Regions from separate parts of the Pseudoxanthobacter soli DSM 19599 genome, predicted to be linked through region 2. Evidence: predicted binding sites of a transcription regulator. Region 2 holds the regulator's gene; each other region holds the start of a gene.
What was found. Region 2 encodes LexA, which represses DNA repair genes until DNA is damaged. Its sites were predicted from a motif close to TGTTCNNNNTGTGTTCNG; they were not measured.
Positions count from the first base shown of each region.

Region 1: a site for LexA is predicted at 1,281-1,298, ahead of parE (DNA topoisomerase IV subunit B). Genes of this name have one in related genera too.
Region 3: a site for LexA is predicted at 1,802-1,819, ahead of BUF17_RS09675 (YifB family Mg chelatase-like AAA ATPase). Genes of this name have one in related genera too.

Region 1 covers NZ_FRXO01000001.1:356,700-360,127, forward strand. Annotated here, with positions in the region: gene parE (DNA topoisomerase IV subunit B) at 1-1,093, opposite strand, end outside; gene BUF17_RS01535 (tetratricopeptide repeat protein) at 2,098-2,967, shown strand; gene xth (exodeoxyribonuclease III) at 3,150-3,428, opposite strand, start outside.
Region 2 covers NZ_FRXO01000001.1:1,059,168-1,062,595, reverse strand. Annotated here, with positions in the region: partial or broken gene BUF17_RS04500 (sugar phosphate nucleotidyltransferase) at 1-233, opposite strand, end outside; gene lexA (transcriptional repressor LexA) at 615-1,340, opposite strand; gene BUF17_RS04490 (FUSC family protein) at 1,876-3,428, shown strand, end outside.
Region 3 covers NZ_FRXO01000003.1:473,412-476,839, reverse strand. Annotated here, with positions in the region: gene trmB (tRNA (guanine(46)-N(7))-methyltransferase TrmB) at 1-69, shown strand, start outside; gene BUF17_RS09675 (YifB family Mg chelatase-like AAA ATPase) at 205-1,734, opposite strand; gene fdxA (ferredoxin FdxA) at 2,227-2,562, shown strand; gene BUF17_RS09665 (CarD family transcriptional regulator) at 3,008-3,428, shown strand, end outside.

The DNA of each region.
Region 1 (3,428 bases), 700 kb from region 2:
TGGTGATGTTGGCGGCGCGCTTGTTCTGCGTGCGTTCGGCGTGGGTCTTGATGCCCTTGATCAGGGCGGTGCGCAGCCCCTGCTCATGGGTGCCGCCGTCGACGGTCGGGATGGTGTTGCAATAGGACTGGACGAAGCCGTCGTCCTCGACGAACGCAACGGCCCATTCCACCGCACCGTGGCCGCCGGAGCGGCCGGTGCGGCCTGCGAACGTGGTGTCGACCACCCGGTCGATCCCGGTCAGGCGATCGCCGAGATAGTCGGCGAGACCGCCGGGAAAGCGGAAGGTCGCCTCCGTCGGGACAGGATGGGCCGGTTCGATGCGGTCCAGGGCACACCGCCAGCGGATCTCGACGCCCGCGAACAGATAGGCCTTGGAGCGGGCCATCGCGAACAGCCGCGACGGCTGGAAGTGCGCATCGGCGCCGAAGATCTCCGGGTCGGGCAGGAATCGCACCGTGGTGCCGCGCCGGTTCATCACTTCCCCGGCCTCGACGAGCGGGCCGACGGCCTTGCCGCGGGAAAAGCTCTGGCGATAGAGACGCCGCCCGCGTGCCACCTCGACATCGAGGCGCACCGACAGCGCGTTGACCACCGAGACGCCGACGCCATGCAGGCCGCCGGAGGTTTCATAGACCTTGGAATCGAACTTTCCGCCGGCATGAAGCGTGGTCATGATGACCTCGAGCGCCGAGCGGTCGGGAAAGCGCGGATGCGGATCGACGGGAATGCCGCGCCCGTTGTCGGTAACGGCAAGGGAGCCGTCAGAACCGACCTCAACCTCGATCCAGGTGGCGTGGCCGGCGACGGCCTCGTCCATGGAGTTGTCGATCACTTCGGCGAAGAGGTGATGCAGCGCCTTGGAGTCGGTGCCGCCGATATACATGCCCGGCCGGCGCCGCACCGGCTCCAGTCCTTCGAGGACCTCGATGTCCGCTGCGGTGTAGCCGGCCTCTCCGGCCGCCTGGCGCTGGCGAGCCGCCTCCGCGCCGGCGGCGCGGCGTTCGGCGCGCCGGGCCGGAGCAGGTTCGGCCTCGGCGGCCCGCGGTGCCGGAGTGGGCGCCGGTGCGGCGAAGAGATCCTCGTCGTTCATGGTCGTTTCGAAAGTCCCAATCGTTGATGCAGGCGCCCCGCAGGCGACATTGGCGTATGCGCCGGAATACCGACGGCGCTGGAATTTCCTGCGCCCCAACTCATCCGCACCCGAATCGCGGGAAGTGCGAATCGGGCATGGGACCGCCGGTTCAGTTTGCCATGGCCGCAGGGGCGAGCGCGAGCCTCGTTCCCGACCTGTTCCGCCGCGGGGCAGTCCGAAAGGCGGATTCGAGCCTTCTCGCCTTATAGGCCGGAAGCGCCCTCTCGCGAAGCGACTCGTTGTCGGCGTGTGCCCGGCGGGGGCGGGGCGCGGCGGAGCGGGCTGCGGAACGGGATGCGGGAAGCGGCGGAATCGCCCCGGCACGTCTGCGGGCTGTGGTGCCGCGGCAACAGTCTGCGGAGACCCTGCATCGCCCGGGCCATGATGGGCATCCGCGCCGCCTTTCAGCCACAAACGACCGCGAACCCTCTAGCGTGTTAACGATTGAGAACGGAACGTGCCCGTCCTCGGTCACTGCGTGGCGTAGCGGCGGTAACCGTCCGTTCACCGGAATTCGGCGTGCGATGGCGTGTGAAATGACAACGCAACAGGACCTTAACGGTGGTCGGAGCCGAATGGCGCCTGTCGCCGGCAAGACGTCGGCGCGGCATTTCGGACGGACATTCGGTGGGTACGTCGGAGCTTTCGATACGGGTCTCAGGATTGCCGGAAAGCCGGTGGACAATGCTTTCCGGGCTCCAGTGGGAGCTGAGGCGTCTTACGACGGCACTGCAGCAGCTGCTGCGACCGTTGCCCGGACTTCGAGCGGATATCTGAGGGACGGATGTCTGGGGCTCGCGTTTCGTGGGGCTGCGGTTGCGATGGAGCGGTTGAGGTCGGGTCGTCGTCACGTGCGAATCGAAGGTCTGCCGGATGCAGGGCGGCGCAGTTCCGCCCGTCCTCCCGCTGCAGGCCTTCCATGGGTGAAAACTGCCATGCGTGTGGTTGAGTTCCGTCTGGCTATGGCTGTTATGCTCGGAGTTTGCGGGCTCGGGGCAACGGTGCCCGCGTGGGCGCTCGATGCCAACGCGCCGCCGAGCGTCGAGGAAGACGGCACCCCGGCGGACGTGTTCCGCGCGGGCACCAAGGCTTATTTCTCCGGCGACAAGACTGCGGCTGTGAATGCGTTCGGTTATGCCGCCGACAAGGGACATCCGGTCGCCCAGTGGAAGCTCGGCCGGATGTATCAGGAGGGCGACGGTGTCGCCGAGGACGACTACAAGGCGTTCGAGCTGTTCACCGAGGTTGCCAACGCCCACGCCGACGATGCTCCGAACTCCGCCCAGGCGCCCTTCGTCGCCAATGCGTTCGTCGAGCTCGGCAGCTATTATCTCAACGGTATCAAGGACAGCACGATCACGCCGAACGTGGAACGGGCGCGGGAGCTGTTCACCTACGCCGCATCCTATTTCGGCGATGCGGATGCGCAGTACCGGCTCGGCCGGCTCTATCTGACCGGCGCGCCGACGACGGCGACCACGGCGGTCGCCTCCGCCGCCAGCAACGTGACGGCGCCGGAGACGGTGACGGTCACCGGACGTGACCCGCGGCTCGCGGCGCGCTGGCTGAAGCTCGCCGCCGAGAAAGGCCACCCCGAAGCCCAGGCGCTGCTCGGCAAGATGCTGGTCGACGGCTCCGATATCCGCCGCAACGTTGTCGCGGGACTGATGTGGCTGACCGTCGCGCGCAGCTACGAGGTGCAGAACGACGCCGACGACTGGATTCGCTCGGCCCAGGAGGAAGCCTTCTCGCTGGCGACCGAGAAGGAGCGCCATCGGGCCACGGAGCTGGCCCGGTCCTGGATCGCAAGCAACGCCAACCGCCATCAGTGATGCGGCCGCCGGTGCTCGGCGCGGTCCATCCCTTGCAGCATCTCAGACGCCCGAGATAGCCCGCACCCGGTACGGCTTGGACGACCTGAACGATGTGGAATATCGCGGCGGCCTCAAAGGGCCGCCGTTGTCGTTTCCGCATGCCGCAGGAGACCGCGCACAGGCGGCGAAGGTGTATTTGCTCAGGCGGGGAACGTGAATTCCGCGACCACCGGGACATGGTCCGACGGCTTTTCGAGCGCGCGGGTGTCGCGGTCGATCTCGACCTTGCCCAGCCGGTCCGCCGCTTCGGCCGACAGCATCAGGTGGTCGATGCGGATGCCGTCGTTCTTCTGGAACGCACCGGCCTGATAATCCCAGAACGTGTAGACGTCGCCCGCGTCGGTGGTCGTCCGCACGGCGTCGGTCAGGCCCAGCGCGGCGAGCGCCCGGAAGGCGCCACGGCTTTCCGGCTGGAACAG
Region 2 (3,428 bases):
ACGAAGCGGTGCTCGGCGTTGGTGATGATGACGGGGCTGCGATAGAGCGCGGGATCGGCGCAGCGGCGCACGGTTTCCTGGATGAGGGTGCGCTCGCTCGTCAGCGGCAGGAGCTGCTTCGGATAGGCCTCCCGCGACAGCGGCCACAGCCGCGTTCCCGTGCCGCCCGACAGCACCACCGGCGTCACGGACCCGGCCGCATCATCCGAAAGCCGCTTTCCCTCTCCAGACATCACAGCATTCCCTTCCGACAGACCCGAAGGCGTCGGCTCAAGGCGACGCCACTTCAAGAGCGCCGCGGACCATAAACCGGCCCGGCCGATCACGGAAGCGCCGAAGGCGGACCCGGCGATGACGCGGCAGGCCAAGGCCGCCCGCCGGCGCCGCCGCAGAGATCCCGGGCGCACGTCTCCCAAGCAGCCGGCCCGTCTCAGAGAGCCGGCGCTTGAGAGTCCCGGATCGAAGATCCAGGGGCATTGGTCCCCGCGCGGCGACGCCATGCTCAGATCCTGGCTGCAGACCCCTGCCGCCGATCCCAAGCCACAGATCTCACACCTCTTATTCCGGGGCGCCAATCCCGGTCGGCGTGCCAATGCGCGCAGGAGAACGCGACGTCAGTACCGGCGCAGCAGGGCGACGAGCTTGCCCTGAACGCGCACGCGGTCCGGCCCGAAGATCCGGGTCTCGTAGGCGGGGTTCGCCGCTTCGAGCGCGATGGAGGCACCCTTGCGGCGCAGCCGCTTCAGCGTGGCCTCCTCGCCGTCGACCAGCGCGACCACGATGTCGCCGGTGTCCGCGCTGTCCGAACGGCGGATGACGACGGTATCGCCGTCGAGGATGCCGGCCTCGATCATCGAGTCGCCACGCACTTCGAGTGCGAAATGCTCGCCCGGCGGCAGCATCTCGGACGGCAGCGTGATGCTGTGGCTTTGGGTCTGGATCGCGGCGATCGGCACGCCGGCAGCGATGCGGCCCATGACCGGTACGTCCAGCATGTTGACCGCGCGCTCCGGCTGCGCCCGTGTCGTGACGGGCGGAGGCGCGGGCTCGGGCGTCCGATCCCGCGCACCGGAGATGACGCTCGGCGAGAAGCCGCGCGGCCGGGCGGCCGGGCTTTGCGAGACCGAATCGGGTAGGCGCACCACCTCGAGCGCGCGGGCCCTGTTCGGCAGGCGGCGCACGAAGCCGCGTTCCTCGAGAGCCGTGATCAGCCGGTGAATGCCGGACTTCGAGCGCAGGTCGAGGGCCTCCTTCATCTCCTCGAAGGAAGGGGGAACGCCGCTTTCCTTGAGCCGCTCATGGATGAACATCAACAGCTCATATTGCTTGCGCGTGAGCATCTGCCCCTCTCGGCATGAGATCAGAACGAACGGCGGCACGTCGCGCGCGGAGATATGGACGACTGTCTTCCCCGCGCGCAGCCTTTGATCCGGAGCGGGGACGATTCAAGTCCGAGTCAAGATCGAAGGGTGTACAAATCAGGAACGAACGTTATTCGTTCCAGTTGTGTTCCGCAACGGTTAATTTCCGGTGTTCTTCAAGACGTTGTGGCTCGTGACACGCGTGAGCGGGACGTTTCGGCCGCGGTCGCCCTCATTCGCGCGAGTAGACTGATTTCAAAGAGGAATTTTAGATCGGGCGACGAGACGACGCGGCGCACGGCACAGGCTGTCAGTCGGGCTTCGGTTCGGCGGGTTGCCGAAACGTGGGTTTTCCAAGCGCACACGTCCCGCCATCCCGCCGTGGCTTTGAGACGCCCTGCGCAGGAAAATTCCGCCCCCACTTCCGGTCGCGCTGGCTTATCCTCCTCGTTCGTGCGGCGAAGGTTCACGCGCATTCGGGCTGCGATCGGCCAACAAGGGGGAAGGTGCTTCGATGGCTACGGCGGGGGTAATCCGCGGCCTGTGGCCGGATGCGCTCTCGATCGATATTGGCTGGCGGAACGTCGTTTACGCATTGCGGACAGCAGTGGCGGGGCTGGTCGCCCTCGCCATCGCTTACTGGCTCGGCCTGCAGGATCCGCAGTGGTCGATCCTCACCGTCTATCTCCTTGCCCAGCCGACCGCCGGCGCATCGATCGCAAAGGGTTTCTATCGGATCGCCGGCACGATCGCCGGGGCGATCGCCGGCCTCGTCGCCGTCGCGCTTTATGCGGAGGCTCCCGTCGCACTCGTCGGGTGTCTGGCCGTGTGGTACTTCGCCACGACATATGCGGCCACCAGAGCCCGCTACTTCGCGGCTTACGGCGTTCTCCTTGCCGGCTTCACTGCGCTTCTCGTCGGTTTCGAGGGCGCAGCCGCGCCAACGACCGCGTGGACCATCGCGCTCGATCGCTCGACCGAGATCATTCTCGGCATCCTGTGTTCGACAGCGGCGAGCGTGCTGGTCATGCCGCGCTATGCGAGCGACGTGCTGCGTGCCGCGCTCTATGCCAACGTCTCCGGGCTGGCTGCATTCGGCGTCGCCGCGCTGCAGCCGGGCACGCCGTTCGACACCCTGATGCGGATGCGGCGGCGGATGGTGGCGGATGTCGTCAAGTTCGATGCGCTGCGATCTTACACCGCGTTCGAGGGGCCGGACCGGCGCGTCGACGATGAGACGCTCCATCGGGCGCTCTCCGAGTTTCTCGCCGTGCTGGCCGTGGTGCGCGGTCTCTATGTCCGGCTGGAAGATATCCGCGGCGCACAGGACGAGGCGATCAACGACCGGCTGGAACCGGCGCTCCGCGATGTCCAGCGAGTGCTGCGGACGCTGTCAGACGACCTGCCGCGGTTCAGCGGCGCGAGGGAGGTCCGCCAGCGACTGCGCGACGCCCATCGAGATGTCGCGCAGGCCGCCGCGGATCTCGAAGGGCATGCCGGAACGTGTCCCCTTGAGCCGCTGGCGAATGCGCTCCTGATCCTGCGGCGTACTGGCGAGATGGTCCATGGGCTCGCCATGGTGATGACGGCGGAGGCGGCGAGCATGCGCGCGGCGGCACATCCCAAGCGCGGGCCTGCGCGCTCCAAGCCACGCGCGCCCGTCGACGACCGCGAGGCGATCCTGCAGGGACTGCGGGCGAGCCTCGGGCTCGTCGCGGTTGCCCTGTTCTGGAGCGCGACAACCTGGACCGCCGGATTCTCGGCGCTCGAGGGCTTCGGGATCATGATCTTCTTCGCGATCAACCAGGACGATCCCGCGCGGATCGGCCTGCCATACACCCTGTTCGTGGCCTGCGGGCTCGTCATGGCCTATGCCTACATGGTGCTGGTGCTGCCGTCCCTCGAAGGCTTCCTTTCGCTTTCGCTGGCACTGATGATCGTGCTCGTTCCGGCCGGGCTCGTCATGGGGACGCCGCGATACGCCTTTCCCGGCGCCGGGTTCACGTCGTTCTTCGTCGCCTACATGGGCAGCGGCAACGTCTACCGACCCGAACCCGGTGTGTTCGC
Region 3 (3,428 bases), on a different contig from region 2:
ACACGCTACGAGGCGAAGGCGATCCGCGAAGGCCGGCCGCCGGCCTACCTGACCTTCCGCCGCCTCTGATCCCACCGGGCGGGGCCGGCGCGCCGCGGAGCGGACAGCGATCGGACGGGCCGATCTGGTCGACCGGGACATCGCTCCCGGAACCCGGCTCCAGCTTCAAGCCCAGCCCCCGCCGACCTTCCCCTCGGGATCGCTCTACGCCGCCTCCGCGAAGCTCGACGACAGCCGCCGGAACGCCAGCGCTTCGGCGAGATGGAGACGCCCCACGGCTTCCGAGCCGTCGAGGTCGGCGAGCGTGCGCGCGACCTTCAGCACGCGGTGATAGCCGCGCGCGGACAGCCGCATCGTCTCGGCCGCCGCCGTCAGCAGCGCCTGTCCCGCCGCATCGGGCCGGGCGATGTCCTCCACCAGCCCCGGGCTGCAGGCCGCGTTGACGCGGATGTCGAGGCCCATGGCCGCGAACCGCGCCGCCTGGCGGCCGCGCGCGGCGGCCACGCGGGCCGCCACCTCCGCCGAGCCCTCGCTCGGCGATGGCAAGGCAAGGTCCGCGGCACTGACGGCACTGACTTCAACCCTGAGATCGATGCGGTCGAGCAGCGGTCCCGAAACCCGCGCCTGATAGTCCGCCGCGCAGCGCGCGCCCCGGCGACAGGTGTGGCCCGGTTCCCCTGCCATGCCGCAGCGGCAGGGGTTCATCGCCGCCACCATCTGCACCCGCGCCGGATAGGAAACGCGGTGGTTGGCCCGCGCGATCACCGCCTCGGCGCTTTCGAGCGGCTGCCGCAGCGCATCGAGCACCTGGGGCTGGAATTCCGGCAGTTCGTCCAGGAACAGCACACCGTTATGGGCAAGCGAGACTTCGCCCGGCCGCGCCCGCAGGCCGCCGCCGACAAGGGCGGCCATGGACGCCGAGTGATGCGGCGCGCGGAATGGCCGGCGATCCGACAGACGGCCGTCGGCGAGCTGGCCGGCGACGGAGTGGATCATCGACACTTCCAGAAGCTCGCGCGGGGAAAGCGGCGGCAGGATCGACGGCAGCCGCGCCGCCAGCATCGACTTGCCGGACCCCGGCGGGCCGACGAACAGCAGATGATGGCCGCCGGCCGCCGCGATCTCGAGCGCGCGCTTCGCCGTCTCCTGCCCCTTGACGTCCTTGAGGTCCGGCAGGGCCGGGCCTGCGTCGCGGATGCGCGGCTGCGGCCGTGACAGCAATTGCGTTCCGCGGAAATGGTTGACGATGCCGATCAGGCTCGTCGGCGCGAGCACCGGTACCGCCTCGCCCGCCCACGCGGCCTCCGGGCCCGACCGGGCCGGACAGATCAGGCCCTTGCCGAGGGCATGGGCGCCCATCGCAGCCGGCAGTGCCCCGGCCACGGGGGCAATGGTGCCGTCGAGCGCGAGTTCGCCGAGCACGATCCAGTCTTCAAGCGCCGCCGCCGGAATGGCGCCCATCGCCGCCATCAGCCCGAGCGCGATCGGGAGGTCGTAATGGCTTCCCTCCTTCGGCAGGTCGGCCGGGGCGAGATTGACCACGATGCGCTTGGCAGGGAGCGACAGGCCCGACGCGATCAGGGCGGCGCGAACCCGCTCGCGGCTTTCACCGACCGCCTTGTCCGGCAGGCCGACGACGGTGAACGCGACGGCGCCCGGTCCGATCTGGACCTGAACGTCCACCGGAACGGCCTCGATGCCCTGAAACGCAACCGTCGCAACATGGCTCACCATGCCCGCCCCTCCCGGCCGCCTTGAAGTTTCCCGTCCCCGGACCATATGGGAGCGTGACTAAGCTGGCAAGAACAAGCCGTGAACATTTTCATTGGGCCGCGCTTTGGTGCATCCGGAATTTTATTCCTTCCAATCTGGCCGACGCGAGATCCTCGTCTCTCTAGGCCGATTAATGAGGAGGATATTCCGATCCTGCGCCTTTTCGCGCGTTTTTGGGGAAACGTGATCCGGGCCGGAGAGCCTGATGAGACACGCGGATGGCTTGCGCGGCCCTCGTTTCCGCGTTAGTCCGCTCCCGCGACAAGCCCCGCGCTCCCAAATTCACGTTACCGCGGGCGCGGCATCGCCGACGTCGCCGAAGCCGGGCGACGGGATCGCTCGCAGCCGGGACGCCGGCGCCACGACCAGATGCCGGGACGCCGGCCGAGCGGAAAGCTGCAGCGGGGCGAAGGCCGGCACCGGCTCCGCGGCGTTCCGCACAAGGACTTCGAGATGCCGTACGTCGTCACGGAAAACTGCATCAAGTGCAAGTACACCGATTGCGTCGAGGTTTGTCCCGTCGACTGCTTCTATGAAGGCGAGAACATGCTCGTCATTCATCCCGACGAGTGCATCGATTGCGGCGTGTGCGAACCGGAATGCCCGGCCGAGGCGATCAAGCCGGATACGGAGTCGGGCCTCGAAAGCTGGCTGGCGCTCAATCGCGATTACGCTGCGATGTGGCCGAACCTGACGACGAAGCGCGACGCCCTGCCCGATGCGAAGGAATGGGACGGCAAGCCCGACAAGCTGGCGCTGCTGTCTCCGGAGCCCGGCGAGGGCGACTGAAACACCCGCATCCGATGAGCGCCGGGGAGACGCCGTCGCGCATCTGAGGAGATGCGGCGAATCGGCATACCGGCCATGCTTAGGCGAAAAATGCCAGTCCCGGAAGCCTTTGCGGCCGGGAAGGCTTTGTGATTTGCACAGATTGTGCTATATTTCCAGAACCATCGGAGAGCACCTGTTACCTCCTTGCCCAATCCGGCCTCATCTCCTCCTTTCATGGTGGAATAACGCAGGCGTCTTTGTTCGGACGTCTTGGTCGTGAGCGGACTTTTTCGGCGGAGCGCAGGATCCTACGAGGCGGCACGAAGCGTGGCAGCGACCGGATCGCAGCGAATTGCGATGTCCGGACTTTATTCTGCGCGTGACTTCGTCCAGGCGGATACGCATCGGGCAACCGCATAGCACGCGGTGTCTCGGGCGCCAACGGCGCAGGAGCAGGATTCGAATGGCCACCACCACGGCAAAGAAGGCCCCTTCCAAGCACGGTTTCAAGGCGAGCGAGCACATCGTCTATCCGGCGCACGGCGTGGGGCAGATCGTGGCGATCGAGGAACGCGAAGTCGCGGGCCACAAGCTGGAACTCGTCGTCATCACCTTCGAGAAGGACAAGATGACGCTTCGGGTGCCGACGGCGAAGATCGCTTCCGTCGGCATGCGCAAGCTGTCGGACGAGGCCACGGTGGAAAAGGCGCTCGGCACCGTGCGCGGTCGTGCGCGCGTGAAGCGCACCATGTGGAGCCGCCGGGCCCAGGAATACGAAGCCAAGATCAATTCCGGCGACCTGATTTCGATCGCCGAGGTCGTGCGCGATCTGTACCGCGCCGAGAACCAGCCCGAGCAGTCCTATTCGGAGCGGCAGCTTTATG